DNA from 2 places in the Heyndrickxia acidicola genome. Region 1 is predicted to be linked to the other one. Evidence: a T-box and tRNA genes for the amino acid it is inferred to sense, from the RefSeq annotation. Region 1 holds a T-box; the other holds one or more tRNA genes.
The links. A T-box is a leader RNA that pairs with one kind of tRNA and senses whether it is charged. The one in region 1 lies ahead of leuS (leucine--tRNA ligase), so its partner is inferred to be a tRNA-Leu.
Positions count from the first base shown of each region.

Region 2: it has a tRNA-Leu gene. The T-box ahead of leuS (leucine--tRNA ligase) is inferred to sense a tRNA for this amino acid. The anticodon was not compared.

Region 1 covers NZ_KV440953.1:4,719,823-4,738,779, reverse strand. Annotated here, with positions in the region: gene A5N88_RS22075 (carbon starvation CstA family protein) at 1-1,624, opposite strand, end outside; gene A5N88_RS22070 (sporulation protein Cse60) at 1,905-2,102, opposite strand; gene A5N88_RS22065 (rhodanese-like domain-containing protein) at 2,463-2,777, opposite strand; gene srtD (class D sortase, LPxTATN-specific) at 2,870-3,505, opposite strand; gene A5N88_RS22055 (processed acidic surface protein) at 3,484-4,635, opposite strand; gene leuS (leucine--tRNA ligase) at 5,216-7,630, opposite strand; T-box leader at 7,715-7,935, opposite strand; gene A5N88_RS22045 (MDR family MFS transporter) at 7,996-9,186, opposite strand; gene A5N88_RS22040 (glycogen biosynthesis protein GlgD) at 10,299-10,469, opposite strand; gene A5N88_RS22035 (YtzC family protein) at 10,484-10,762, opposite strand; gene mnmL (tRNA modification radical SAM protein MnmL/YtqA) at 11,000-11,965, shown strand; gene mnmM (tRNA 5-(aminomethyl)-2-thiouridylate-methyltransferase MnmM) at 11,962-12,531, shown strand; gene A5N88_RS22020 (YitT family protein) at 12,862-13,743, shown strand; gene A5N88_RS22015 (LLM class flavin-dependent oxidoreductase) at 13,764-14,771, opposite strand; gene tbcS (tetraprenyl-beta-curcumene synthase) at 14,788-15,891, opposite strand; gene A5N88_RS22005 (alpha/beta hydrolase) at 15,904-16,710, opposite strand; gene A5N88_RS22000 (gamma carbonic anhydrase) at 17,081-17,593, shown strand; gene A5N88_RS21995 (C39 family peptidase) at 17,705-18,493, shown strand; gene asnB (asparagine synthase (glutamine-hydrolyzing)) at 18,717-18,957, opposite strand, start outside.
Region 2 covers NZ_KV440953.1:3,061,797-3,073,151, forward strand. Annotated here, with positions in the region: rRNA gene A5N88_RS14265 (23S ribosomal RNA) at 1-633, opposite strand, end outside; rRNA gene A5N88_RS14270 (16S ribosomal RNA) at 810-2,362, opposite strand; tRNA gene A5N88_RS14275 (tRNA-Gly) at 2,462-2,535, opposite strand; tRNA gene A5N88_RS14280 (tRNA-Pro) at 2,550-2,626, opposite strand; tRNA gene A5N88_RS14285 (tRNA-Arg) at 2,631-2,707, opposite strand; tRNA gene A5N88_RS14290 (tRNA-Leu) at 2,730-2,815, opposite strand; tRNA gene A5N88_RS14295 (tRNA-Leu) at 2,876-2,960, opposite strand; tRNA gene A5N88_RS14300 (tRNA-Lys) at 2,971-3,046, opposite strand; tRNA gene A5N88_RS14305 (tRNA-Gln) at 3,094-3,168, opposite strand; tRNA gene A5N88_RS14310 (tRNA-Asp) at 3,195-3,270, opposite strand; tRNA gene A5N88_RS14315 (tRNA-Glu) at 3,293-3,364, opposite strand; tRNA gene A5N88_RS14320 (tRNA-Ser) at 3,405-3,495, opposite strand; tRNA gene A5N88_RS14325 (tRNA-Asn) at 3,497-3,571, opposite strand; gene A5N88_RS14330 (SprT family protein) at 3,701-4,153, opposite strand; gene cmpA (cortex morphogenetic protein CmpA) at 4,328-4,441, shown strand; gene A5N88_RS14335 (Tex family protein) at 4,527-6,701, opposite strand; gene A5N88_RS14340 (hypothetical protein) at 7,114-7,386, opposite strand; gene A5N88_RS14345 (PP2C family serine/threonine-protein phosphatase) at 7,905-8,501, opposite strand; gene sigB (RNA polymerase sigma factor SigB) at 8,498-9,286, opposite strand; gene rsbW (anti-sigma B factor RsbW) at 9,264-9,734, opposite strand; gene A5N88_RS14360 (anti-sigma factor antagonist) at 9,736-10,065, opposite strand; gene A5N88_RS14365 (PP2C family protein-serine/threonine phosphatase) at 10,137-11,147, opposite strand; gene A5N88_RS14370 (anti-sigma regulatory factor) at 11,159-11,355, opposite strand, start outside.

The sequences.
Region 1 (18,957 bases):
ATAAAGAATTTATGCCTCCAAATGGATCTATTGCCCCTTGATACGTAATATACGCCCAGCCTATTGTGATCAGGGCAGAAGCAATAATATTGTAAACATAGTTGTTTGTGCGTGCAAACGGTTTATACACATTCCCCAGTAAGTCCTGCAGCATAAAGCGCCCAATTCTGGTACCTGCATCGATGGTGGTTAAAATAAAGACCGCCTCAAAGAGAATGGCAAAGTGATACCAAAAGGCCTTTGCACCTGCCAGGAAGCTCGTAAAAATTTCAGCCATGCCGACTGCAAGGGTTGGTGCGCCTCCAGTTCTTGATAAAATGTTCACCTCTCCTATGCTTTTTGCTGCTGCAGTAATTTCCCCAGGTGTAATTTGAAAGCCCCATGAGGAGATTGCTTTAGCCGCACTTGCTGCACTTGTCCCAATGACAGCAGCAGAAGAGTTCATGGCAAAATATAATCCTGGATGAATGGCACAGGCTGCTATCAGCGCCATGATGGCAACACCTGACTCCATTAACATTCCTCCAAAACCAATCATACGCGCATGTGATTCCTTTTCAATCATCTTAGGTGTCGTTCCCGAGGATACGAGCGAGTGAAAGCCCGATACAGAGCCGCAAGCGATGGTAATAAACAAGAATGGAAATAAGCTTCCTGCAAATACCGGCCCAGTACCGTCTATAAATCTTGAGATTTTTGGCATTTTCAAATCAGGGAGAACAAATAAAATACCAAGTGCCAAAAGCAGGATTACTCCAATTTTTAAAAATGAGCTTAAATAGTCCCTGGGTGCCAGCAAAAGCCATACAGGAAGAATTGATGCGATAAATCCATAAATGGCAATCATGATGGCAAGCTGCGGTGCTGTAAAAGTAAACATGTCTGCCAGTGCCTTGGAATCAGCCACAAACTGTCCGCTCCAAAGAGCAATGATTAAAAGGACAAAACCAATAATCGATCCTTCCAATACCCTGCCTGGACGAATAAATCTCATATAAATTCCCATAAAGAACGCAATCGGAATGGTCATGGCAATAGTGAATACACCCCATGGTGAATTCGCCAGTGCTTTAACCACGACTAACGCTAAAACGGCAATTAAAATAATCATAATGGCGATGATTCCAATAGACGCAATAACGCCGCCGAATGGTCCAACCTCTTCCTTGGCGATTTGTCCAAGCGATTTTCCGTTTCTCCTCATAGACCCCATCAGGATAACCGAATCTTGGACGGCTCCCGCTAAAACAACCCCAATAATGATCCACAGCATTCCGGGGAGGTACCCCATTTGCGCGGCAAGGATGGGACCAACCAGAGGACCCGCCCCTGCAATAGCAGCAAAATGATGGCCAAATAATACCCATTTATTTGTCGGAACAAAATCTTTGCCATCATTATGCAGCTCGGCAGGGGTTGCACGATTGTCATTTAACCCAAATATTTTCCCGGCAATAAATTTACTATAAAAACGATAGGCAACAGCATAGGTACAAACGGCTGCTATAACCATCCAGGCAGCTGAAATCGTCTCACCATTAGAAATGGCCAGGATTGCAAAGGCAGCGGCTCCTAAAATGGAGACCAGCACCCAGATAAAGATAGACAAAATTCCCTTTCTCATTTTCTACTCCTCCTTTACTATACCAAAAGCTGGATTCCCCCTATCAAGTAAAATTCGGCAATCGTTTTTATATTCCTTTTAGAAATTTCAAATAATTTATTTTATAAGTATATTCCTTTTATTGTCACTGGCACAAAAGCGCAAGAAGCCTTCTTAACGGCTTATGTCTTTGATCCGGTGGTGCCTATAGCCGGCATGAGTCAGCGGCGTTTTTTCTTTTAAGATACTATTATAAGAGTCTTCCTCTTAAAATAGCAAAAAAGCAGCCTTCCCTTCTTTTTTAAGAAGTTTTTGCTGCTTTTTTATATAAAATCATGGCACTGAAGCAATAGATCTGTGCATCCACTTCTTCCGGTATTGCCGCTACATTAAATTTTATGTCGACAAACCGATTGTCATCCAGCGTCTTTAGAAACTTATTGACCTCTTCTTCCAAGTCCTTTTCATGCTCACAATCAATCACCTTTACCTGGATCACCAGTTTCTCTCCTTTGCGTTTTATCTCTAGTATGAACAAAGATAGAATTTTCTAAACAATTTACTTAAAAGAAAACCGTTGGGCTCCAGCCCTTCGGTATACGGATTTTCCATCGTGTTTCACAGTGATAAAAAGAGTATATTTTTATCAAAAGGCTGTTTTTGCATAGATTATTGCTTTAATTACAATGGGTCATTTCGTATGTTGTCTGTCTTCGTGGCATTTTTTTATAAGCTATTCAAAAGTTTTAATGCTGAACCTGGATTTTTAATCATTTTTTGTGTCAAATAGCCACAAAGATTACGAAAATAGCCTATCAAAAAAACCAGCAGGATTATCCCGCTGGCACTCTAATCATGTTTATTTCTTTGGCTTTGTTTCCCCTGTCCATTCCAGCATGCCGCCAGTCATATTTGTTACCTTAAATCCCTGACTGCTCATATACTCACAAACACGGCCGCTTCTGCCGCTGGAACGGCAGATGAAAATGTATTCCTCATCTTTATTGAATTGGTCAAGGGAAGCAGGGATTTCACCCATAGGAATGTGCTTAGCTTCAGGAATCATTCCTTCCGCTACTTCATCCTCTTCTCGAACGTCAATAAGGTTCAGCTTTTCCCCTTTAGCCAATTTGTTCTTTAATTCTTCAGTAGATATTACTTGAAAAGTTAACATGTATAGTTCATCCTCTCTTATCTCGCACTTTCGCTATTATACAAAAGCTAAGAGAAAAAACCAAGAATGTAAATCGATATGAAGTTACTTCCTTAAGCCTGTGTCAGCTTTTCATGAATCAGATTGGCTACCAATATATAACGCTTCGGTGCATCTCCGATATAATAAAATGGGTAGCAGGTTGTCACAGTAAGCGTGGCTCTCGGCTTCGGAACAATAACAGTCCGGTCATCCGCATCCACAATTCTGACTTTATATACTTTATAGGTAAACACACCGGCAGAGGTTTGGACAATTAATAGATCATTTATCCCCACTTCACCCAGTTTTCTGAAAACTGTATCACGGTGCCCGGACAGCACAGTGTTGTCCTTCTCACCAGGAAGGACACTTCTTGCAAAATGGCCGACTCCCTTAGCCAATTCGTCTTCATTGGCCCCCTCATATATCGATAGAGCCGCTCCCAGCTTAGGTATTTTAAGAGTGCCAATGACTGAACCCATTGCAGGAGCACTTGCATAAAGAGGAATTGACTGTTTCTTTTGTTTTGTTGCGTTTGGCTTTAGAGATGATGCCGGCTTAATGGCTATTTTTGGTACTTTATTCCCAGCCATGAAAGGCTGTATATTTTTGATAATGAGGGCAATACCTGCAGCCAGAAGAATGATACTGACGATTAAAATCAGCAGGCGTCCAGCTTTTTGGGTCATGCCTTCATCACTTTCCATTTTCTAAACAGCAATAACCCAAGTATCAATAGCACACTTCCCAAAAGGATATGATCCGCATAATGGCCTGCAGTGTTTGGCAATTTTCCTCCTGAGATCGTGCGGGCAACAGGCTTCCGGGTACTAGGCTGTTTTATTACCTTTTTCTCTGTTTTTACAATTTTATTAGCAGTAGTCTTAATGATTTCTGAACCAAACATATCTTTTGTAAGGACAATATCCGCCAAAAACTGATGGTTCGTATCATAAATTTCTATTAATAAATCGCGACCATTGGTAGATTTCATATTAATTAATTGCTGCTCGGTCACAGGGGTTTTTTCACCCTTTTTAACCAGATAGTATTTAACATCAAGCTGCAATAATGAAAGAAGCTCATTGTAGCTTTCCACTAAATTGTTTATTTGGGAAGGAGTCAAGTCTGATTTACTATTAAAATCCTTCATAGAACTCAAACGGTCCCCAATATCAGTTATTTTCTGATCAAAGCTTGGGTCCTTGACATTCAATGTCATAAAGTGGCCAATCAGCTTTTCAATTTCCTGATTGGTAAGACCGAATTGCGAGAACAATCCACTGAAATCCAGGCCTTGGGTATAGGATTTAATGGCATCGTCCAGGTCTTCTATATACTTATAGTTATCCAGCGAATCTCCATTTTCCTTTAATAAAACTTCCAATTCATCTTTTGTCATACCATATTGATTCAACAGATTTTGTAAATTTTTATCATCAATGGGTGTGCCGCTATAAAAAGACACCGTTTGATCAAGGGTATTGATGAATTTAAATTTATCACGGAGATTTTCATTTTTTTGAAGTTCATCGTTTTCTATTAAAAATGACTTTAGGTCGTCTTCGGATTTAAAATGATAATTCTTGAGCAGCTGAGCAAGATTTTCATCTGTTATGGGATCACCCAATTGTGTCTTGATCTCATCAACTGTATCAAAAGAATCTAATTCCTCATTAAAATAATACTCAAGATAGGAATTCAGCTGGGTTTTTGTCCATCCATTTTGTGCTAAGAAAGCATTCAAATCCTTATCTGGCGGTGCTGCATAACTAAGGCTTGGAAACAGGGACAAGCATAGTACAGCAGGTAAGATTAGTGCTAGAATTTTTTTCAATGTTTTTTCCCCCAATTTTTTATACTCTATAAAAATATACTGTAAAAAATAATATTTTGAAAGACTGGATATCTTATGAATGCAGCTATGTTTTATCCATTTATTCCATTTAATACCTATTTTACAAATCGCTTCTTATGGTCTAGTTTCTGCACTTTTCTCAATAGAACTTTTCACCTTGTTGAAGAAGATTTAGAAATTAAATTCGTTTTTTAATATTCTTTCACAAGCATCCATTAGCAAAAAAGACCGTTTTCCTATTCAATTCTTTATTCACATATATTAAATAGTGCCTGAATGTAATTTCTTCACGGTTTATTGCATAGCATATCTACCTCAAAAGGGGCATTCGGGTAAAAACAGTGTGTAATCGGCTAAAAACTTCCATTAATCGGGCAAAACCTGAACGTAATCGGGTAAAAATCCAACTTAATCGGCGGAAACAGGTACAAATACCCACTATGCGTCACTTCACCGCAATAAAGGGGTCAGACCCCTGCTTTACTTTAAAGCACTAAAGCACATCATAAAAAAACAGCCTCAAAGAGTGCACTCTTTGAGGCTGTTTTCAATCGCTTATTTAATTGGCTACTATGTTAACAAGCTTGCCAGGGACGGCAATAACTTTGCGAACCGTTTTGCCTTCGATCAGCCCTTGAATCGTTTCATCCTTAAGGGCGATTCCTTCAAGCTCTTCACGGCTTGCATCTTTTGCTACAAGCATTTTTGTTTTTACTTTTCCATTTACCTGAACAACAATTTCCACTTCATTGTCGACAAGCTTAGACTCATCGTATGTTGGCCATGTTCCATAGGCAATGGTTCCTGAGTGTCCTAATTTCTCCCATAGCTCCTCTGCCAGATGCGGAGCGATAGGGGAAAGCATTTTAACAAAGCCTTCTGCAAAGGATTTAGATACAAATTCAGCTTTGTAGGCTTCATTAATGAAGACCATCAGCTGTGAGATTGCCGTATTAAAATGCAACGCATCCATATCCTCTGATACCTTCTTGACAGTCTGATGATACACTTTTTCAAGTGCTTCCTCATGGCCGTCAGCCACTTTACTTGAAAGCTCTCCGCCTTCGTTTACAAGCAAACGCCAGATACGGTCAAGGAATCGTCTTGCTCCATCAAGGCCATTAGTCGACCAGGCAACAGAGGCATCTAGCGGACCCATAAACATTTCGTAAAGTCTAAGTGTATCGGCTCCGTGGCTTGCGACAATCTGGTCAGGATTTACTACATTGCCTTTCGACTTACTCATTTTTTCGTTATTTTCACCAAGAATCATTCCTTGATTAAACAGCCTTTGGAATGGTTCCTTCGTTTGGACAACGCCTATATCATAAAGGAACTTATGCCAAAAACGAGCATACATTAAGTGAAGGACAGCATGTTCAGCACCGCCGATGTAAAGATCGACAGGAAGCCATTCTTCCAGTTTTTCTTTGCTAGCCAGCTCTTCGCTGTTATGCGGGTCAATATAGCGCAGGTAATACCAGCAGCTGCCCGCCCATTGAGGCATTGTGTTGGTCTCGCGGCGGCCTTTTTTCCCTGTAACAGGATCCGTTACATTCACCCATTCCTCAATGTTCGCAAGCGGTGATTCACCAGTGCCTGAAGGTTTAATTTCATTTGTTTTTGGAAGCACAAGCGGCAGCTCTTCTTCCGGAACCGTCGTCATTGAACCATCCTCCCAGTGAATAATCGGAATAGGCTCACCCCAATAGCGCTGGCGGGCAAACAGCCAATCGCGAAGGCGGTAGGTTACTTTCTTTGTGCCGATTCCTTTTTCTTCAAGCCAAGCAATTGCTTTTCCAATGGCTTCTTCTTTATGAAGGCCATCAAGGAAATCAGAATGAACATGAGGGCCGTCTCCAGTGTAAGCCTCTTTTTCAATATTTCCGCCAGCTACAACTTCTTTAATAGGAAGCTCAAACTTACGGGCAAATTCATAGTCGCGTTCATCATGAGCCGGTACAGCCATAATCGCTCCAGTACCATAACTCATTAGAACGTAGTCCGCAATCCAGATTGGCATTTTTTCGCCATTGATTGGATTGATGGCATAGGCACCTGTAAAGACTCCCGTTTTATCCTTGGCAAGATCTGTTCTTTCCAAATCGCTTTTCGTCTTAACCTTGTCAAGATACTGGTCAACCGCACTTCTTTGCTCTAAAGAAGTAATGTCATTGATGAGCGGATGCTCAGGAGCCAGCACTGCATAAGTAGCTCCGAACAGTGTATCCGGGCGTGTGGTGAAAACGGTGAAAGTGTGATCTGTGCCATCAATGGTAAACGTAACCTCAGCACCTTCAGAGCGGCCAATCCAGTTACGCTGCATATCCTTAAGGCTTTCCGGCCAATCCAGCTCATCCAGATCTTCAAGAAGACGGTCAGCATAAGCTGTAATTTTCAGCATCCATTGCTTCATTGGACGGCGTTCGACTGGATGGCCTCCCCGTTCGCTTTTCCCGTCAATGACTTCTTCGTTGGCCAGAACTGTCCCAAGTGCAGGGCACCAGTTGACTGCTACTTCATCAATATACGCAAGACCTTTTTCGTAAAGCTTGATAAAAATCCATTGTGTCCATTTATAATAGTCCGGATCCGTTGTATTGACTTCGCGATCCCAGTCATAAGAGAAACCAAGAGATTTAATTTGACGCTTAAAGGTTGTGATATTTTGCTTCGTAAAATCAGCTGGATCATTTCCTGTGTCTATCGCATATTGCTCTGCAGGAAGCCCAAATGCGTCCCAGCCCATTGGATGAAGAACGTTGTAGCCCTGCATTCTTTTCATCCTGGAAACAATATCAGTCGCCGTATAGCCCTCTGGATGCCCTACATGCAACCCGGCACCGGATGGATAAGGAAACATATCCATTGCATAGTATTTTGGTTTACTGCTACTGTCTTCTGTTTTAAATGTTTTGTGTTCTTCCCAATACTTTTGCCATTTCTTTTCTACTTCAATGTGGCGAAAACTCATGAAATGACCTCCTTTATCTGATTTAACCCGTGTATGTCTTAAGGGATGAGTTTCTGTAAGAACAGCAAAAAACCCCTCATCCCAAAAAGGGACGAGAGGCTTATATCTCCCGCGGTACCACCCAAATTAGTGCACACACACTCACTTCATTCATCCTTAACGCGGTTAACGGCAAACATTACTAAGAATCCCTTTCACATTTGCAACTCAAAGGCGAGTTCATGATGTTATCTGATTGGCTTGCACCAGCCGCCAACTCTCTGATTTCAGTAACCATCACTACTACTCCTTCTCAACGTTTCCTATCCTATTTTTAATTGTATTCACTATTTTATCCAAAAATAAACATGTTTTCAAGCCTATTTTCACATAGTCACTTCAGTAGGCTGCTTATGCTTCGCCTTAAGGGCTTTATTATATACTGATGCTAGGATGACTGCAATGACAAACAAACCAATCAGGGTGGCAAACAATACATTCATCCCAAAGGAGTCAGCCAGAATGCCTCCTAACAAAGGACCAATCATACGACCGCCAGTTGCCGTGCTGTTTACAATCCCCTGGTAAAAGCCTTCCTTGCCTTTTGGTGCCAGAGTGTTAGCCACAGCTGGAACCGACGGCCAAACAAACATTTCACCCAATGTTAAAATAACCATGGAACACAAAAATCCCTTGAAGTCATTGGCTACACTTGCCACGCCGAAAGAAACCATAAAGATAAAAATCCCGACCAAAATTTGGCCTTTAAGATTCGAGCCGAATTTTTTAATAATTGGATTGATTAACGGCTGTCCAAGGACAATAATGGCACCATTTATCGTCCATAATAGGCTGTATTGTTTCAACGATATATGAAGGTCCTGCGTATACGTTGCCAATGTGGATTGCCACTGTACGTAACAGATCCAGCACACCAAATAAGAAGAACATAAAATCATTAATGCTCTAAGCTCCGGTTTATTTGATGGCATCAACGGCTCTTCTACTAATACCGAGTGCCTGATGGTTTCCTTTGTTATATGTTTATATCCAAAAAAGGCAATGAAAAAGAACAATACATACATGATAAGATTTGCAGCAAAAATATAATTAAAAGAATACGAAGCAACAAGGCCACCTAATGCAGATCCGACTGCAACCCCGGCATTCTGTGCGATATACATGGCATTAAAGGCTTTTCGCCCTCCTTCTTTCCACGCAGACCCTGCCATTGCAAACATAGGCGGAACCACAATCCCTGCTCCCAATCCGATAAAAGTAAGAAAAACAATATAGGCCGGCCAGCCATGCCACAGTGTTAAGCCCGCTATCGCAAGGGTCGTAATGACAATTCCCGAAATAACTGCCCGGTATCCTCCCCACTTATCATATAAGCTGCCCCCTAAAAGACTTCCTACAACACTCGCTGCAGAATTAAGCATTAAAACAATCCCAGCTACTGACAATGATTTCCCTAGATGTTCGTGGATGTATATGGTGTTTAAAGGCCATAAAAAAGAAGAGCCTGTAACATTAACCATCATCCCAATCACCAGCATCCAAACGGTTCTTGGCATGAAAACGCTCCTTTTCAACTTACTTATTTTTATAAGGCATCTTTCGTAAACTTTGCTGCTATTAGACACACAAAAATGATTAAAAAGTAAAATTTATGAATTGCTTACGAAAAGATTCTGCGAAGACCGATAACATACGGAATGATCCTTGAACGTAAAGCAATAATCTATGCGAAAATAACCTTTTGTTAACACAAAACGACCAAACAGGAACAAAAAACATAAACGAAGCAGCAAGTGTTGAAAAAAATCTTCACTATATATACCAAAGAAATTTTATTCCATTTATGTATCCTCTAGCAAGAGAAAAACAACATAAAAATAAAAACAATGTTTTCAGTTAATTAAAGGCTCAGAACCCTGGTAAATCTGAGTTTTCAGATGGGTTTTAGTATTTTTCTCGATAAGCAAAAGTGAACTTTCCCTTTCTAAAATACCTTTCCAATCTCAAAAAAAGGCTGTCCCAAAAGGTTCAAGGATATCAGAAGACTTTGGGTACAGCATATTTTTCCCTGCTGGTTGATTTCCACTTCAGGCACTCGCTTTCCGCTGGCGGTAGCGATGCCTCCTCGTCGCAAGCTCCTGCGGGGTCTCTACTTACACGCTTATCCTTCAGGAGTCTCGTGCCTTGGGCTCCAATCAACCTTGATTGAAAACGAACATTAGGTATTACTCATATATGTTATCGCTATTTGTCATACCTGTTCAGTTCCATTAATCAATATAAGTGTAAGATTAACATAGCTACTTAGCGGCCGCTCTAATATGTTCTTTCTTCCATATCAATTTTAAACTCGTATAAAGTGATTTTCAGGGTAGCTTAGTTTAAAACTAAATAAAAAGTCTCCCTGCCTTTTCCTTTTTTATTATGGCTGTTTTCGCATAAATTGTTGCTTTACGTATAAAGGATTATTCCGTATGCTGTCTGTCTTCGTGGCATCTTTTCGTAAGTTAATAAAAGTTTTAATACTGAACCTGGGTTTATACTCCTATTTTGAGCCAAATAGCAACACAGTTTACGAAAAGAGCCTTTATTATTCAGCAGTAAAAAAGGATGACTCCATTTACCGGCATTGTCCGGCTTTTTGAGTCACCCTCTTTTTATCCAACAGTTAGTCGGGATTTTCAATATGCTGTTTCGATTTTATTGGCTGGCTTTTACCCGCATTTTTCTTTTTTAGCTCTTTTACAGGATCATAATCCCGTCCGAGCTCAATATCTTGATTATTAACCCCATTTTTTGTTTTTTGCTCGGGGTTATTTTGCTTCGATCTTTTTTTCATATAAACCCTCCTACTTAATACAAAGGACGATCGTGGTCTAAAAGGATCATTTCATTTTGAAGCTGCTGAAGCTGCAGGCGCATCCGGTGCAGCTGATCCCGCTGTTGAGCGTTTGAGCTGAATGCAAGCTTGCATATTTCATTGTATGAATCCTCTAACCCTTGAAGGGCATCTGTATACTCAACATTGTGATAATGCTCCTGCTGGCTTCCCGCCTTATATTGTTCCTGGGCACAGCGGATTACATCTTCACAGCGCTGAATACAATCCTGAATTGATTGACGTGTAGCCATGGATTCCACTCCTTAACCTGCAATCGAAGCCTATCGCTTCCTTTATAGTTTGAGCTTTTACTGATTTGTTATGGGTGGTAAAGTAAGGTATCGCAAATGAGGTTGTCCTGAAAATCAGGTTCATGATACAATTTGTTGATGACGATTATGAAGTGATTTTGCGTATGGTGCTGTCCAGCCGCTTGCGAAAATTTCAAGTTGTTTAATGCATTTTTAAACCAGTAAGGAGGTTTTCCTTTGACTAAAATTGAAAACCCTTTTTCATATGCCAGTGATGATAAACGGTACTACACATGGAATTACCATCTGCGACAGCATTTTGGCCATAAAGTGTTTAAAGTAGCTTTGGATGGCGGTTTTGATTGCCCCAACCGTGACGGCACTGCGGCCTATGGGGGCTGTACCTTTTGCAGTGCTGCGGGCTCAGGCGACTTTGCGGGCAGCCGTGCAGATGATTTAGAAACACAGTTTCACACCATTAAAAACAAAATGCATGAGAAATGGAAAGACGGAAAATATATGGCATATTTTCAGGCTTACACCAATACCCATGCACCTGTTGAGGTATTACGTGAAAAATATGAAAAAGTTCTGAAGCAGGATGATGTTGTCGGTTTATCCATTGCGACAAGACCTGACTGCCTTCCTGATAATGTAGTGGAGTATTTAGCTGAATTAAATGAAAGAACCTACCTATGGGTAGAATTAGGTCTACAAACCGTTCATGAGAGGACTTCTTTGCTGATTAACAGAGCACACGACTATCAATGCTATATAGAGGGCGTAAACAAGCTTCGAAAACATGGCATTAGGGTTTGCTCCCATATTATAAATGGACTTCCTCTCGAAAACAGGGAGATGATGATGGAGACGGCACATGAGGTTGCAAAGCTTGATGTTCAGGGAATCAAGATCCATCTGCTCCATCTGCTAAAAGGAACTCCCATGGTCAAGCAATATGAAAAAGGAATGCTCGAATTTCTAACGTTTGATGAGTATGTATCCCTTGTATGCGATCAATTAGAAATTCTTCCTAAAGAAATGGTCATTCACAGAATTACCGGGGATGGCCCTATTGACCTGATGGTCGGGCCGATGTGGAGCGTTAACAAATGGGCGGTTTTAAATGCGATTGATCAGGAATTAAAAAAACGCAATAGCTGGCAAGGGAAATATTATATACAAAAAGAGGCCATCAAATGAAGCTGCAGCGAATTATCCCCTTTGCTCATCAGCTGCTGCAAAGCGCGCTAACAACTGGAGATATTGCCGTTGATTGCACAGCAGGTAATGGGCACGATACGTTATTTTTGGCAAAGCTGGTCGAAGAACGCGGCCATGTCTTTGGCTTTGATATTCAACGAGAGGCTATACTTCAAACCGAAAAACGGCTAAAAGAAGAGAACATAGCCAATGCTACTCTTTTTAATCAGGGGCATGAAACGATTCAAAAAGCCATTCCTGAAACGGCCAAAGGAAAAGTGAAAGGCGCCATTTTTAATTTAGGTTACCTTCCTGGCGGAGACAAGCATATCGTCACTCATGCCAGCTCGACAATGGAGGCCATTGAACAGCTGCTAGATTTCATGCCTTCCGAAGGGCTTATTGTAGTAGTCATTTATCATGGCCATCCTGAAGGACAAGAGGAAAAGAATGCCTTGATGGATTATCTAAGCCAATTAGATCAAAAAAAGGCACATGTCCTTCTATACCAATTTATTAACCAGGCCAATGATCCTCCATTCATTATTGCTATTGAAAAAAGATAATGGAGATGAAGTACAAAAACCTTAACATTCATTACGTTAGGGTTTTTTGCTTCTTGTTATAATATGTTTCGACTAATCCACTCTCATTCATGCTCTGTCTAAAATTCCCCGCCATAATGGATTTGGAAGCCATCCTGCCACTTTGCGTACGCAAAGGCTTCCCTTTCTTTTTATTACCCTTTTCCTTAACTCAACATATCAGCAGTAACCTAAATAAAATAACAAAATGATCATTCTGCTAAACGTTCGCCTTAATCTTCACGAATGTTTTTGGCATTTACGGCACATAGTATCTTTATGGAAACGATCTATTCTAATGGAGAAATTATCATGCCCAATAAGGAGCAGCAGCGAAAGCTTCCAAAGAAAAACATATTCTACCGTGCCTTTTTCTTAACTTTAGGAGCGGTATTGACTGCAGTAGGACTGGAAATTTTTTTGGTGCCCAACCACATTATCGACGGCGGAATCACAGGTATCTCCATCATTTTATCCCATCTTTTTCATTCAAAGCTGGGGATTTTCATTTTTCTTCTTAATACACCCTTTTTCCTGCTTGGTTACAAACAGCTTGGAAAAACGTTTATGATTTCCATGCTATACGGAATCATCGTGCTATCCATTGCTACCAGTCTTTTGACACCTGTCTCCAAATTGACTCATGACGTTTTTCTCGCAGCCATCTTTGGTGGAATTATCGTTGGAATCGGAGTGGGCATGGTTATACGGTACGGGGGAGCGCTGGATGGGACAGAGGTGCTGGCCATTCTTATCAGCAGAAAAGGCACTTTATCAGTCGGACAAATAATCCTCTTTTTTAATATCTTTATTTTTGCAAGCGCCGGGTTTGTATTTGGGTGGGACCATGCCATGTATTCCCTGATTGCCTATTTTATTGCCTTTAAGATGATTGATATTGTGGTAGAGGGACTGGAACAGTCGAGAAGTGTCTGGATTATCAGTGATCTTTACGAAGAGATTGGAGAAACCTTATTGATCAGACTTAAAAGAGGAGTTACCTATCTAAATGGAGAAGGCGGCTTTAAAGGCAATGAAAAAAAGGTCATTTTTTGTGTGATTACACGGATTGAAGAAAGCGAACTTAAAACCATTATTGAGGAAATAGATCCCAATGCCTTCCTTGCAATCGGTGATATTGCAGAGGTAAAGGGAGGCCGCTTTCATCACCAAACAGGCCCTTACACTTCATAAGGGCCTGTTTGGTGTTTCATCTAGTGTATTCCTGCTGCTTTCGCGATTAATTCATAGGATGTTAATTTTTCATTAAAATCATAAAGGATGGAGGCCAGCATGATTTCATCCGTTTCATACTTTTCGGCAATCTCCACAAGCTTTGCTAAAACGGTCTTAGGAGAGCCAATGACCATGCGCTTCCTGTTTTCCTGTACTCTTTCCAGTTCATACGGGCTGTATGAATAAGAAGCAGCTTCTTCTGGACTTGGAATGCCTTTTGATTCCATTCCCTGTTCCATCATAATCATGGATAAATCCATACTCGCTGCCAATCGTTCTGCTTCTTGGTCAGTTTCAGCACAAATAGCAAATACCGTCACCATATTTAGGGGCTTTTTTAAATAAAGCGATGGTTTAAACTGATTGCGGTAAAAACGTGTATACTGCTCTCCCCCTTCTCCGTTAATAAACAAAGCAAAGGTATAAGGAAGCCCTTTTTCTGCAGCAAGCATTGCACTCGAAGGGCTTGATCCAAGTATCCAGACCTCGGGTGCAGATTGGACGACCGGAGCCGCCTTTAGCCCATACAATGGATGATCTTCTTTTAAAGAATCATGAAGGTACTCCAGCAGCTCATCAATCTGCTGTGGATAACGGTCAACACCTCTATCTCTCCCTCCATTCAAGGCGATGGTGGCACGCGGCATGCCTCCTGGCGCTCTTCCCAGCCCTAAGTCAATTCGATTAGGTGTAAGGCCTTCAAGTACTCTGAAGTTCTCAGCAACTTTAAAGGCACTGTAATGAGGAAGCATCACACCTCCTGAGCCTACACGAATCCGTTCCGTTTTAGCTGCTAAATGTGCAATCAGTACTTCCGGGGAAGTTCCAGCCAATGTAAACGAATCATGGTGTTCAGATACCCAGAAACGAGAATATCCAAGTCTCTCTGTATGCTTTGCTAAACGGACTGTATTCGCAAGTGCCTCTTCAGGACTCATCCCTACTGAGATGGAGGATTGATCCAATACACTTAATTTTAATTTCAATGACCTCGCTTCTTTCCTATATGGATTTTGGTACAAATACCTTTTTTAGCCCTGAGGGGACAGCGTTTTGAATTTTGCGGTAAAACCTTCCGTTCCAATAGAAAAAATAGCTGATGGAGCCCCCGCTTTTCATCATTCTTTTTGAAAGCCTTCTGACATCTCTTTGTTTATTGACTTTATCATCCGACAGGTACACCCCTAATAACCCTCTATTAATGAGCTTATGGAATTTTTGATCAGGAAGCTGTTCTGTATGGCGGTCAGCCTCCGCTAAAAAATGGTTCAGGCGATCCATTAGCTCTTCATTGCTTTTGTAGTAAAAGCAAAAATTTAAATCGCCGCCTTCTTTATCCTCATCCTGATCGATAAAGTAATCTAGTAAAATATGTAACCCCTGAATATAGGGAAAATAGCCATTGCGGATAATGGCTGCGTATCCTTCTTTGAAATCCTGGCGAAGGGCGTAGGAAACCAGGCAAAAAATCCCTAAAGTAGAACCTGAGCACGCCGAAAATTCATGCCATCCCATCTCGGGCAATGTATGTTTATACTGGTTAAACCACGAGACGAGCCTATCTACTCTTTCTTCCTCTTTTACGTGCTTATGTATTTGAAGATTACAGTAATAATCACAAAGCTCCAGCAAATAGGGTCTAATATGCTGATAATGATTCATTTCCGCCAAAACCAGCTGGCATGTGCGGACTAATTCATGGAGATAGCCCCCGTCATCCTGATCTTTTCGAAGCGCATAATAATTTTTCAATTCAGCTTCCACAGTAAGGCAGTCCATCATAGAATCATGCAAAAGGGCAAAATCCTTGGGATCAAGGGATGTACTGCGGTCGCATAAATTATCCAGATAGTCACTAATCGTCTGATACGCGACGATAAAGGCTACTGCCTGTGGCTTTCTATCCAAGGCTAAAAGACCGAGGATAGATCCTCCTTCACAATGAAAGGTTTTATGTTCGATACTTGAAAGTGCTTGCCTTCGGAGCTCCTCATTTGGAATTGCTTCTGCTTTTTCTTTCCATTTCGAAAGCTCATGATGAACATTTGGCATAACCTTGCGATATACCTGGTTCATCAAAGAAATTGGGTGTGAAGGGATTGCCATGAAAAGGTCACCTCATTCAATAATATATCCTTTGGAGCGTAAACGATTTTCAACAAAGCTCTTTGCATATTGAAATATTTCTTCACGTTCAGGCTCATTAAAAAGCTCATGGTAGCATAAAGGCCACTCTTTGTAATGCTTTTCTGACAGAGAGAGCTGATTAAACCATTCTCCAACTGCAGTTTTATTGACAATTTTATCATCTCCTCCCTGTAAAACCAAAAGAGGAAAATCGGGAATTTTTGACATATTCTCATACGATTGCTTGATGCCCCTTAATAATTCACGATACCATCTAACAGATACTTTTGTCACAAATAAAGAATCATTTACAGCGGATTCGCGTATTTCTTCATTTCTCGTGGCAATATCGATGGTTAAGGGGCTCGAAAAACGGCTTTTCGGCAAAAGTTTATTTAACCCTATTGAGAGAAGGTTCAGCACAGTGGATGGATATTTTACCAAACCAAGGCAGGGGGCAGACAGGATAACTCCTTCTAATTTTAATGGCTGTTCCTGCAGGGCCCTTATAACTGCAAGCCCTCCCATGCTATGCCCCAATAAAAACACAGGAAGTTCAAACTGGTACGCGGTTTGCACCCAGTCCTTTACTTCGTAGATATATTCGTCAAAGGAATCAATATGTCCTCTATGTGACCTGGATGTAATTCCCTGTCCAGGCAAATCACCCATGATGACATGATAGCCTTCCGATCTCCACATTTCAATTAGCCAGCTATATCTCCGGTGATGCTCCATCGCACCATGGACCATGACGATAACTGCCTTTGCCTCTCCATCCGTTACCCACTTCCACATTTGCTTCCCCCCCCTTTTCCTGCCCAAATCTTTCTTTTCATTATTCTACCCATAAACAAGTAAAAATTCGAACTAAAGATAACAGCGATCAATTTATTTCAGCCATTGCCCTTCTTCTTTGGATTTGCATTTTACCCCAAAGCGTTTAGTTTTTACTTTTTTTGCACCCTCTTTTTAATCTCATCGCACGTTTAACTGCTGACCCCAGTTATTTTTATTCATATTTTTATGACAAATAGCAACAAAGTTTACCAAAAGAGCCTTACAATAAGATGGAAAAGGTTTTTCCTTTGATAAGGTCTGCTCATTGGTAAGCAAGGCTAAAACTCTTTCATGTTCATTTGTTTACTCAGAAAGGATGTTGAAAAAGATGATTTATCCTTATAAGGGAAAGCTCCCTTCTATTGCAGAAACTGCCTTCATTGCCGATTACACGACGATAACAGGTGATGTTACCATTGGAGAAGAATCCAGCGTATGGTTCAACACCGTCATCCGCGGTGATGTAGCACCCGTTATCATTGGACAGAAGGTAAATATTCAAGACAATTCCGTCCTTCATCAGAGTCCAAATAACCCGCTGATTCTTGAAGATGAAGCCACCATCGGCCATCAAGTCATTCTGCATAGCTGCATAATCAGAAAAAAGGCACTTATCGGCATGGGGTCCATCATTTTAGATAATGCCGAAATTGGTGAAGGAGCATTCATTGGGGCGGGGAGCCTGGTTCCACAAGGTAAAATCATCCCTCCAAATACCCTTGCCTTTGGACAGCCGGCAAAGGTAATCAGAAAACTGAATGAAGAAGATATACGGGATATGCAGCGTATCACAAGAGAATACGCCGAAAAAGCACAGTATTATAAATCTCTCCAAAAATAAAGGGAGTATTTCCTTATTTTTTAAAGTATTTTAGCAAAAAATCACAAATTATGCCGATGTAATATGTATAATGCATATATTGCATTTAACATTTATACATGGGTGAGGTAAATGAAAGGTCGAAACTCTAAAATTCCCGCAATTTATCTAATAATTATTTTATCCACCGGCATTCTATTGTTCGGTTTTCAAAATGGTTCCATTAAGCCTTTCAGCACGCCTGCTGCTAAGTATACGCAGCCTAACATAAAAGGCAAGGTGCTGCTGAACGTCCCTGTCTACTCACAATTCCCAGAGCTTCCGCGCGGCTGTGAAGTCACAAGCCTCTCAATGCTCCTTCAATCAGCAGGAGTATCGGCTCAAAAACTGACGCTTGCCCATCAACTAAAGAAAACGGCAGAAACAATAAAAACAAAAGACGGAAAAACCGTGTATGGAAATCCCAATCTAGGGTTTGTCGGGAATATGTTTACCCTTTCCCAGCCCGGTTACGCCGTTTATGCTAAGCCTGTTTTCGATTTGGGAGAAAAGTATTTGCCCGGGAGGATGGTGAATTTAACTGGGGCAAGCTTTGATCGTGTAAAGCTTGCCTTATCTGAAAACAAGCCTGTTTGGACGATTGTAAATACAGAATACCGCCGGCTTCCCGAAAGCTACTTCCAGAAATGGACTACCCAAGCAGGACCTGTCAGGGTCACCAAAAAAGAACATGCCGTTGTCATTACCGGTTACGATGCTAATTACGTTTACTTTAATGATCCTCTGACTGGCAAAAAAAATAAAAAAGCACCCTACGCCGATTTCGTAGCAGGATGGAAACAGATGGGCAGCCAGGCACTTACGTACAGCGATAAAAAAATGATCGCAAAAAATCCGCTGGCCGATTGGCGCTGGAGCTAGACAAAGAAATGCCCAAGCGCCTTGTTCATCGGTGTACGGATTCCGTAGTCTTCGACTGAGATAAAGGATACACAGCGAGGAATGAGCTGATGTTGACTTATCGCAGGGAGAAGACGCAGAAATCCGCTAGCCGATTGGCGCTGGAGCTGGAGCTGGACAAAGACTACACTAATAAAATCAGAAAAAGGATTCCAGGCAAATGCCTGGAATCCTTTTTGTTTTCTTAAACAGTCGCCTGTTCTTTGTTGACCTCATACTGTTTTTGGAAATCATATTTGCCTTCTAAATAAATGGAATGCCAAATCATGAAGATCAGGACTGTCCAGATTTTACGGCTGTAGTCCATTTTACCCTGACAATGGTCTTCCAGCAGCTGAAGTACATATTTTTTATTTAAAATATGATCGGTTTGGCTATCGCGGATAATTTGCTTTGCCCAATCATTCATTTCGTCCTTTAGCCAA
Region 2 (11,355 bases), 1.7 Mb from region 1:
CGGTTCATTCTACAAAAGGCACGCCATTACCCTGCATAAATGCATAGGGCTTTGACTACTTGTAGGCACACGGTTTCAGGATCTCTTTCACTCCCCTTCCGGGGTGCTTTTCACCTTTCCCTCACGGTACTGGTTCACTATCGGTCACTAGGGAGTATTTAGCCTTGGGAGATGGTCCTCCCAGCTTCCGACGGGATTTCACGTGTCCCGCCGTACTCAGGATACACTCAAGAGGGAACGAAGTTTCAACTACAGGGTTGTTACCTTCTTTGACGGGCCTTTCCAGACCTCTTCATTTACCTCGTTCCTTTGTAACTCCGTATAGAGTGTCCTACAACCCCAAGAGGCAAGCCTCTTGGTTTGGGCTAATTCCGTTTCGCTCGCCGCTACTCAGGAAATCGCAATTGCTTTCTCTTCCTCCGGGTACTTAGATGTTTCAGTTCCCCGGGTCTGCCTTCAGTACCCTATGTATTCAGGTAAAGATACTACCCCATTACGGGCAGTGGGTTTCCCCATTCGGAAATCTCCGGATCAAAGCTTACTTACAGCTCCCCGAAGCATATCGGTGTTAGTACCGTCCTTCATCGGCTCCTAGTGCCAAGGCATCCACCGTGCGCCCTTACTAACTTAACCTAAAAGGTTTTTATTACTACTAAAATGGATTGAAATCCATAAAGTGGCGATTCTCGGTTTTACTTGGTTACTTCTTTTATCTAGTTTTCAAAGAACAATGTTTTGAAGGATTGAACCTTCAAAACTGAACGAAACGAAAAACGTCTTTTTATGAAGCGAAGCTTCATTTTCCTTAGAAAGGAGGTGATCCAGCCGCACCTTCCGATACGGCTACCTTGTTACGACTTCACCCCAATCATCTGTCCCACCTTCGGCGGCTGGCTCCAAAAGGTTACCTCACCGACTTCGGGTGTTACAAACTCTCGTGGTGTGACGGGCGGTGTGTACAAGGCCCGGGAACGTATTCACCGCGGCATGCTGATCCGCGATTACTAGCGATTCCGGCTTCATGTAGGCGAGTTGCAGCCTACAATCCGAACTGAGAATGGTTTTATGGGATTGGCTAAACCTCGCGGTCTTGCAGCCCTTTGTACCATCCATTGTAGCACGTGTGTAGCCCAGGTCATAAGGGGCATGATGATTTGACGTCATCCCCACCTTCCTCCGGTTTGTCACCGGCAGTCACCCTAGAGTGCCCAACTGAATGCTGGCAACTAAGGTCAAGGGTTGCGCTCGTTGCGGGACTTAACCCAACATCTCACGACACGAGCTGACGACAACCATGCACCACCTGTCACTCTGTCCCCCGAAGGGGAAAGCCCTATCTCTAGGGTTGTCAGAGGATGTCAAGACCTGGTAAGGTTCTTCGCGTTGCTTCGAATTAAACCACATGCTCCACCGCTTGTGCGGGCCCCCGTCAATTCCTTTGAGTTTCAGCCTTGCGGCCGTACTCCCCAGGCGGAGTGCTTAATGCGTTAGCTGCAGCACTAAAGGGCGGAAACCCTCTAACACTTAGCACTCATCGTTTACGGCGTGGACTACCAGGGTATCTAATCCTGTTCGCTCCCCACGCTTTCGCGCCTCAGCGTCAGTTACAGACCAGAGAGTCGCCTTCGCCACTGGTGTTCCTCCACATATCTACGCATTTCACCGCTACACGTGGAATTCCACTCTCCTCTTCTGCACTCAAGTCTCCCAGTTTCCAATGACCCTCCACGGTTGAGCCGTGGGCTTTCACATCAGACTTAAGAAACCGCCTGCGCGCGCTTTACGCCCAATAATTCCGGACAACGCTTGCCACCTACGTATTACCGCGGCTGCTGGCACGTAGTTAGCCGTGGCTTTCTGGTTAGGTACCGTCAAGGTACCGCCCTATTCGAACGGTACTTGTTCTTCCCTAACAACAGAGTTTTACGATCCGAAAACCTTCATCACTCACGCGGCGTTGCTCCGTCAGACTTTCGTCCATTGCGGAAGATTCCCTACTGCTGCCTCCCGTAGGAGTCTGGGCCGTGTCTCAGTCCCAGTGTGGCCGATCACCCTCTCAGGTCGGCTACGCATCGTTGCCTTGGTGAGCCGTTACCTCACCAACTAGCTAATGCGCCGCGGGTCCATCTGTAAGTGATAGCCGAAGCCATCTTTCAATATTCCCCCATGCGGAGGAAGAAGTTATCCGGTATTAGCCCCGGTTTCCCGGAGTTATCCCAGTCTTACAGGCAGGTTACCCACGTGTTACTCACCCGTCCGCCGCTAACCAAAAGGGAGCAAGCTCCCAATTGATTCGCTCGACTTGCATGTATTAGGCACGCCGCCAGCGTTCGTCCTGAGCCAGGATCAAACTCTCCAAAAAAGAGTTGATTTAGCTCTTAAAGTTGTTGTCTATATAAGACAAAGAATTAACGTTGACGTTTCTGTTTTGTTTAGTTTTCAAAGAACTATGTAATCAATTTGGAGCGGGTGATGGGAATCGAACCCACGACAACAGCTTGGAAGGCTGTGGTTTTACCATTAAACTACACCCGCATATATAATTGTGATGGTCGGGAAGACAGGATTCGAACCTGCGACCCCATGGTCCCAAACCATGTGCTCTACCAAGCTGAGCTACTTCCCGTAAATGGCGCGCCCGAGAGGAGTCGAACCCCTAACCTTTTGATCCGTAGTCAAACGCTCTATCCAATTGAGCTACGGGCGCATAATATGTTTGTTTTTTATAATGGTGCGGCCGAGAGGACTTGAACCTCCACGGGGTTGCCCCCACTAGGCCCTCAACCTAGCGCGTCTGCCATTCCGCCACGACCGCATATTTTATAGTGACGAACAATATCTTAACAAACTATCAGGTTCTTGTCAATACTTTTTTTGGTGCGGGTGAAGGGAGTCGAACCCCCACGCCTTGCGGCGCCAGATCCTAAGTCTGGTGCGTCTGCCAATTCCGCCACACCCGCGTATTCAAAATGGTGAGCCATGAAGGACTCGAACCTTCGACCCTCTGATTAAAAGTCAGATGCTCTACCGACTGAGCTAATGGCTCGTACAAATCCATCTGTAAGAATAAAGATTTGTTTCATAAAAAGAAAATGGCTGGGCTAGCTGGATTCGAACCAACGAATGACGGAGTCAAAGTCCGTTGCCTTACCGCTTGGCTATAGCCCAATGAATTTCTTTTAAAAAAGAAAAAATGGCGGTCCCGACGGGATTCGAACCCGCGATCTCCTGCGTGACAGGCAGGCGTGATAACCGCTACACTACGGGACCTTGCAATATATTTTTTTAAAAATGACCCGTACGGGATTCGAACCCGTGTTACCGCCGTGAAAGGGCGGTGTCTTAACCGCTTGACCAACGGGCCATAACTGATTGCTTGTCCATGTATAAAATAAGATTAAACATGGCGGAGAAGGAGGGATTTGAACCCTCGCGCCGCTTACGCGACCTACACCCTTAGCAGGGGCGCCTCTTCAGCCACTTGAGTACTTCCCCATGGCTCCGCAGGTAGGACTCGAACCTACGACCGATCGGTTAACAGCCGATAGCTCTACCACTGAGCTACTGCGGAATAATTATCTTATCGACTCTTAAAATTATAATAAGATACCTTCAAAGTGTCAAGCACTTTTATCAATTTATTTTATTATTATTTAAATATGTTTAAAACCCTTTATAAATAGCCTGTTTCAGGCTGTTTTCATTTCATTTCTTTTAACTTTCCTCTACATTTTCCGCACACAAAACGGATAATATTCACTTTTCTTTTTCTGTTATAGGAAGTATTGCAGACAGTACAGATATATTGATGAAGTAATTGAATTTTTTTCGTCTCACCTTCTAATGGGGAGCAATATCTTGGTGCACCAACCAATGACAATAATTGCTTAAAGTCCTGATCCCGATGCTGGTATCCTTGTCCTTCAAGGTGAAGATGATAATGGCACAGTTCGTGTTTTATAATACCAACAAGTTCTTCTTTTCCGTAAGCCTCGTAATACTTCCTGTTAATTTCTATATTGTGAGACCTTAAAAGGTACCTCCCGCCCGTCGTTCTAAGTCGGGAGTTAAATAATGCAAGATGTTTAAATGGGCGTTTGAAATAAGTTAAAGAAAGTTCTTCTACCAAAGTTTGTAACGAATGATTATCCAATTGTATAATCCTCCAATTTAAAAGAAGGTGAGAACGTGACAAACTATTATAGCATATATTAAGTATTAGCATATTTTGCATGAGCGATTTTTCCAGCTATCTCCTCATAATCCATAGCTATCGTCTAACTTGTTACTGGTTAGCCTCACAAAGGAAAAGGGGGGTGTCTCCGCTATGCCGACTTGGTTCCAAAACCAAATGCGCCGCGCTTTCTCGGAAAAAAACCGATATCAAATTAAATTATTAAATCAGTGCTGGTTTTTTTACACAACAAAACACTGCTCATAGTGAGCAGTGTTTTTCATTGCGGTATTTTCAACTAATTTATTTATTATGCAAAAGTTGATATGTTAGAAAAAAATCGACCTAGATTTCATTCTGAGGGAAGCATCGTCAAAGACAATCTCCCTTTTTGGACATCAACTTTTTCCACCCAAACTGTAACGATGTCACCAACAGAGACAACATCTAAAGGATGCTTGACAAATTTGTTACTAAGCTTGGAAATATGCACAAGCCCATCTTCTTTCACACCCACGTCTACAAACGCCCCAAAGTCTACAACATTTCTAACGGTACCTTGCATTTCAGTGCCGGCTTTCAGATCTTCCAATTTAAGAATGTCTTTCTTTAAGAGCGGCTTGGGCTGTTCATCCCGAGGATCTCTTCCTGGACGATTTAAAGCATCCAGAATATCTTTTAAGGTAGGTTCACCAATTCCAAGATCCTGGGCTGTTTCTTTGAGTGATAAGCTGCTGATAGCTGCCTTTAAAGATTCGCTTCCTAAATCAGTAACTGTACATCCCAGCTTTTTTAATAACTTCTTAACGACATTATAGCTTTCAGGATGAATCGGCGTTTTGTCCAGCGGATCCTCTCCATTATTAATTCTAAGAAACCCAATGCTTTGTTCATAGGTTTTTGCACCCAAACGCGGAATTCCCTTCAGGTTTCCTCTGTTTATGAATTTTCCATTCTCTTCACGATACTTAACAATATTATTGGCAACGGCTTTACTTAACCCTGAGACATATTGCAATAAAGCAGCCGAGGCGGTGTTGACATCCACTCCGACCTTGTTCACCGCTGTTTCTACAACAAAAGTTAAGGATTCATTCAGCTTTTTTTGAGATACATCATGCTGATATTGCCCTACACCCACGGATTTAGGATCAATTTTTACTAGCTCAGCCAATGGATCCTGTAACCTTCTCGCTATAGAAACCGCACTCCTTTCTTCAACCTGTAACTCAGGAAACTCTTCTCTGGCTATGTCCGAAGCAGAATACACACTTGCACCGGCTTCATTGACAATAATATAGGAGATTTCTCCCTGAAGCTCCTTAAGTATATCCACAACAAATTGTTCGGTCTCTTGTGAAGCTGTCCCATTGCCGATCGCAATCACTTCTATATTGAATTTTTGAAGAATGGAAGTAAACTTGTCTCTGGCTTCAGCTGGTTTTGCTTTTGGAGGATGAGGATAAATTACGTTAATATCCAAAACCTTTCCCGTCTCATTAACCACTGCAAGTTTACAGCCTGTACGATAGGCTGGATCAACTCCAAGGACCATTTTCCCTCTTAACGGCGGCTGCAAAAGGAGATTGCGGAGGTTTTCAGAAAAAATATGTATAGCTTGTTCCTCAGCCTTATCTGTTAGTTCATTTCTGATTTCCCGCTCAATGGATGGCTGAATCAGTCTTTTATAGGCATCTTCCAGGGCTTCTTTTATTGCAGCGCAAACATAGGATCGTTCATTTTTAACTGCCTGTTTAAATAAATAGTTCAGGATTTTATCCGTTTGCGGCTGTATGGATATCCTAAGAATCCCCTCTTTCTCACCTCTATTTAAGGCAAGGGTGCGATGGGGGACAAGCTTTCTTACAGGCTCCTCATATGCATAATACATTTCATAAACCTTCTTCTCGTCATCTGCATCATTTTTTAATGAGGAAACGATCATCCCTGTTTTGAATGTTTCATTCCGTATCCACCCTCGAAAATCAGCATTATCTGAAATGGCTTCTGCAATAATATCCTTTGCTCCCGCCAAAGCATCCTCTGCAGTATTTACTTCTTTTTCTTCGGATACGTACTTTTTCAGTTCTTCAGCCAGGATCCCGGATAAGGGAAATGTCATCATCCACTCAGCGAGAGGCTCAAGTCCTTTTTCTTTTGCAATCGTAGCTTTTGTACGGCGTTTTTGTTTATATGGCCTGTATATATCCTCTACCACTTGCAATCGGTCTGCTGCAGTAATGCTTTGCTGAAGTTCATTTGTCAATTTCCCTTGTTCTTCTATTAAACGAAGGACTTCTTCTTTACGCTGCTCTAAGTTTTGTATGTAATTCCAACGGTCAAGAATCGCTCTTATTTGAACTTCATCCAATGCACCTGTCATTTCTTTTCGGTACCTCGCTATAAAAGGGACGGTATTGCCGTCCTCAAGCAAAGTTATGACACTGTTGACTTGCTTTAAAGAAAAGTTTAGTTCCTTAGACAGCTTTTGCTTCAATTCACTTTGACGGTCTATCGTTTTCTCCATCCTATCACCCAATCTTAGCCTTTTTATTTTCTGTATCAACTACAGAAAAGATAATGTACTAATATTCTACCATTTCCTCTTATAAAAAGCGCAAGCCCCTTGCTCGTCGGCATAGAAATCCTCTAGCCGAGAGGTGCTGGATTTAAACAAAGACTACAGTGGGTAAATACTTTATTTAATTGAATCTGTGGATCTTGGCTGTTGATTCCTGCTGCAGGCACTCGCTTTCCGCGGGCGGTAGCGAAGCCTATTCTTCGCAAGCTTCTGCGGGGTATCCTTATACGTAATCTGTAAAAAATCGAGTAGAGGGAAAATAAACTGATTTATTTTCGCCCCTCTCACAACACCGTACGTACGGTTCGCGTATACGGCGTTTCAATTTATATTACAGTGTGTACTTTTAAGTAGCGTTCTAAGGCAGAGGGCACTCCCCTTTGCTTACTGTTGGTATTCCCAATTTGCGCATCTTTCCATTATCTTTTGGAATCTCCACTCTTAAGGCAGCTTGTGGTTGGTATTTTCTTGTTCTGATGCGCTGGCGAAGCTCATCCTTATTCTCTTTCAGATATTGCTTCAGTTCATCGACTGTTACTCCATCGACCCCGCTTACGCCTTTATTTTTATAGACACGTAAGTAAGCTTCATTCATATTTTGATTGCTTAGAATCTGCTCTAAAAGTTCCACACTCGTTTCTCCTTCCCTCTCCCGTAGTGAGTGATAGCTCCCTTTTGGTTATCCTTTGAGGTACGCTCATACTTTCACCATTAACACATTCTGAGTTCGTCACTCACGCATTCGTGGTGTTGAAACACTATAAATTGTTCAGCCCTTCATGATTTTTAAGTTCATTACTATGGCTTCTGCTGAGACTTCTTGCGATTAACCTTTTCCGACTGTACAAATACATCCGCAAGACCTCCTAGGGTAAGACAACTATCTTTCCTCTTTTACTCGTCTGATTTACTCAATAAAGTTACGCACATCTTTAGGACTTTGGCGTGTTCTGGAGCCTCGTCCCTTTATAGAGCCTTAGTATCAGATTTCTGTTCGTCGAGCCAAGATTTTATTCCACGCTTCCTCCAGCCCTTACCTCACGATAAGTACCTTGCGCTTCCTTAGTGGTTGGACGATGTGTTCCCCCACAGTGGACTTTCACCACCTAGATAGTTGCCATGCCTGGCACACAGAAAAAAGCCTGCAGTCTACTGCAAGCTTCCAATAATAAAGGTAGAATCATCTTCTCGTGATGGCTGCTGACTAATCATCTCTTCTGCAATAACTTCCAATGAACGGCAGCTTTTAAGTAGGGACTTCGAGCTTTTAACCTGAACTCCATCTGAATGGATTAAAAACTTAGAATTAGGCTCGAGAGGAAAACGTTGAGTTCGGAATACCTGAGGACGACCTGATAAATAGCCGGTAACAGGTAAAGGGTATGTCAGCTTACCACTAGGTGTATAAAGATAGAATCGGATATTTCCAACACAGCTATAAACAAACTCTTGTTTTTTGAAATCGGCTTTGAATATTGCTACAGCAGCACCGCGCTTTCGGACTAACACTTCATTGCAGTAGTTCATTAACGTGTCTACATCTTCATCTGGATGCTGTTTAACAACTTCTGCAACAGCATGAGATGCCTCATACGCAAACTCGCCACTGCCCAGTCCATCAGCTAATACACACAGGAAATAGTTTTCAGTAGCTGTAAAAAAATAACTGTCGCCGCAATATTGCTTGCCTTCTTTAGCTGTTTGAAAGGCATATACCTCTACATGCTCTTGTTGAAGATGTTTCATATCGAAGAACTCTCCGTATTCATCGAATCACCATGAATGGCTTCACGTAATTTTTTTATTGCCCGCCTTTGCAGACGGGATACGTGCATCTGGGAAATCCCTAGCTTTTCCCCTGCATCCTTTTGGCTTAAATTGTCTAAATAAGTGTATTGAATAATTTCGCGTTCACGGTCACTTAAGACATGAAGAACTTTATCCAATACAAGACGCTGGTTCACTTTTTCATATCCATCGTCTTCGTTGCCTACCATATCAAGTAAGGTTACCTTGCTGCCATCTGCGTCAGATTCAATTGAATGGTCAACAGATAAAGCTTGATAACTTTTCCCCATTTCAAGTGCTTCTAACACTTCTTCTTCCGTTACTTCCAATCTTGCTGCAATTTCGGCAATTTGAGGAGACCGCTGAAGTTCAGTTGTTAAATCTTCTACTGCAGATTTAATTTTTGGCCCCAACTCTTTTATCCTTCTCGGGACGTGGACACTCCATGTTTTATCCCTTAAGAAACGTTTAATTTCCCCAATTATAGTCGGTATAGCAAATGCTTCGAAGCTTTTCCCAAAGGATTCATCATATCTGCGGATGGCACCAAGCAATCCAATTATCCCCACCTGAAAAATATCCTCATGGTAGGACTTTCCTTTAGAATACTTTCTAGCAATTGAGTCGACTAAATTTTCATAGTGAAGAACAAGTTGGTTTTGCGCTTCTGCGTCTTCATTCAGTTGATAAGCCTTTATAAGAGCATTTATATCAATATGGTCAGGTTGAGACAGTCTTGGCATTTGTCTCCACCTGCTCCCCTTCAAGGAATTTAGTCATAAAGACTGTAACGCCTTCTTTATACTGGATTTTCACTTCATCCATAAGGCTTTCGATTAGATAAAGGCCTAATCCTCCTTCACGCATAAATTCAACTTGTTCACTGCCGTTATATGGTCCTGTTTCTTCTTTTGCTTTTAGAAAATCAAAGCTTTGACCGCGATCTGCCACCATTACTTCTAAACGATTGGCATAAAGGCCAAAACCTACAATTACTTCACCTGACTCATCTTCCTTATAAGCGTGCTGGACTGCATTTGTGATTGCTTCGCTTGTAGCTATCTTAAGATCTTCAATCAACTCATAAGCAAAGCCCATTCTACTGGCAATCCCGGATAAAGTTAATCTTAAAACCCCTACATATTCTGGCTTTGCAGGGATTTTCATCTCGATGTAATCAAATGCCTCCATATTAAACTCCACCTTCTACCTCGGTATTTATTTCCATAACATCCGTCAGTCCTGTAATGTCAAATAAACGTTTTAAACGGTCAGATAAACCGGTTAGGAGTAACTCACCATTATTTGCACGGATATTTTTAAAGAGACCGACAAATACTCCAAGGCCTGTACTATCCATGTAGGAAACTTCTGATAGGTCTACTGAAATCTTGGTTCCCTCTTTATCGCCATAAGGAACAAGAGTTTCTCTCAGCTTAGGTGCAGTATATGCATCTATTTCGCCGCTAATCTTGGCGTTTACTTTTTGATCTAATTCTTTAATATCCACTGATATATTCATAATAACGTCCACCTCTTTAAACGTTTAACTTCCACTACTCAATACCCGCTTCACGTTATGAGTAAACCTCCTTATTTAATTCTTTTTAAAATAATAAGGGTAAAGTCATCACGAAGCTGGAAAGCCTGAAGACGTTCTAGTTCTTTGTAAACATTATTGACCATTTCCTGTGCGCCCAAATGATTATTTTTCTTAATATAAGAAATCAGTGTTTCTCTTTCAATAAAGCCGTCTGTAGTCCTGCATTCCGTAACACCATCCGATAGAAGGACAATAAAATCACCAATTTCAACAGGCTTTTCATATTGGCGGTACTTTGTCTTCTTATCTATTCCCAAAAGAAGGCCTTTTGCATTCAAATCACTGAAACTTCCAGTTTTTGCTTCAAAGAAAAAGCCCGGTTCATGTCCGGCAGATGCATACCGGAACATATGATTGATGGTATCGTACATTCCGTAAAACATTGTAATGAACATACTCGGATCGACGTTTTGCTCAACAACCCGATTTAGGCTTTCAAGTATTATATTAGGCTGATGCCTGTGCTCAGGAAGGCTATCCATGGCATATTTAATCATAGACATACATAATGCAGCAGGGATTCCCTTTCCGATTACATCTGCAATTGCCACACCCAGACAGTTATTCTCATCTTCTACAAAATGATAATAATCCCCGTTCATATGCTTTGCAGGTACACTGATGGCTCCAATGTCAACAGAATCGATGACAGGAATCGTCGTGCCCAAGAGTGTTTGCTGCATGCTTGCGGCAATCTCAATTTCATTGTTTAATTCTTGTTGTTTTGTCCTTAGGCTCTGATGCTCTCTGTATGCCAGCCCATACCCCATCATAACCTCTAATAAAACGTCAAAAGAATTGATAATATTATCAGGCATATCGGGTTCTATTTCAGCGATGATTGAACGGTGAAGGCTAATTATTTCTTCAGGTGAGATTCGATGTTCAATTAATTTACGGCTATATTTCTGACCTTGATATAAAATCTGTTCATTCTGTTCTCTTAGATAGCTATCAAGTATCTCTCTGTACTTTAGATCCATCGTTTCCCGAAAATCCATACTAACTCCTCCTAACGAAGCCATTTTGTGGCAGTAACGACCGTTCCCTTATTAGGAGTAGACTCTATATCAAAGTCATCCATAAGGCGCTTTACACCCGGAAGGCCGGCTCCCAGTCCTCCAGAGGTTGAAAATCCGTCCTCCATTACTTTCCGAATATCTTGAATACCGGGACCATTATCTTCGGCGATAATCCTCAAGCCCCACT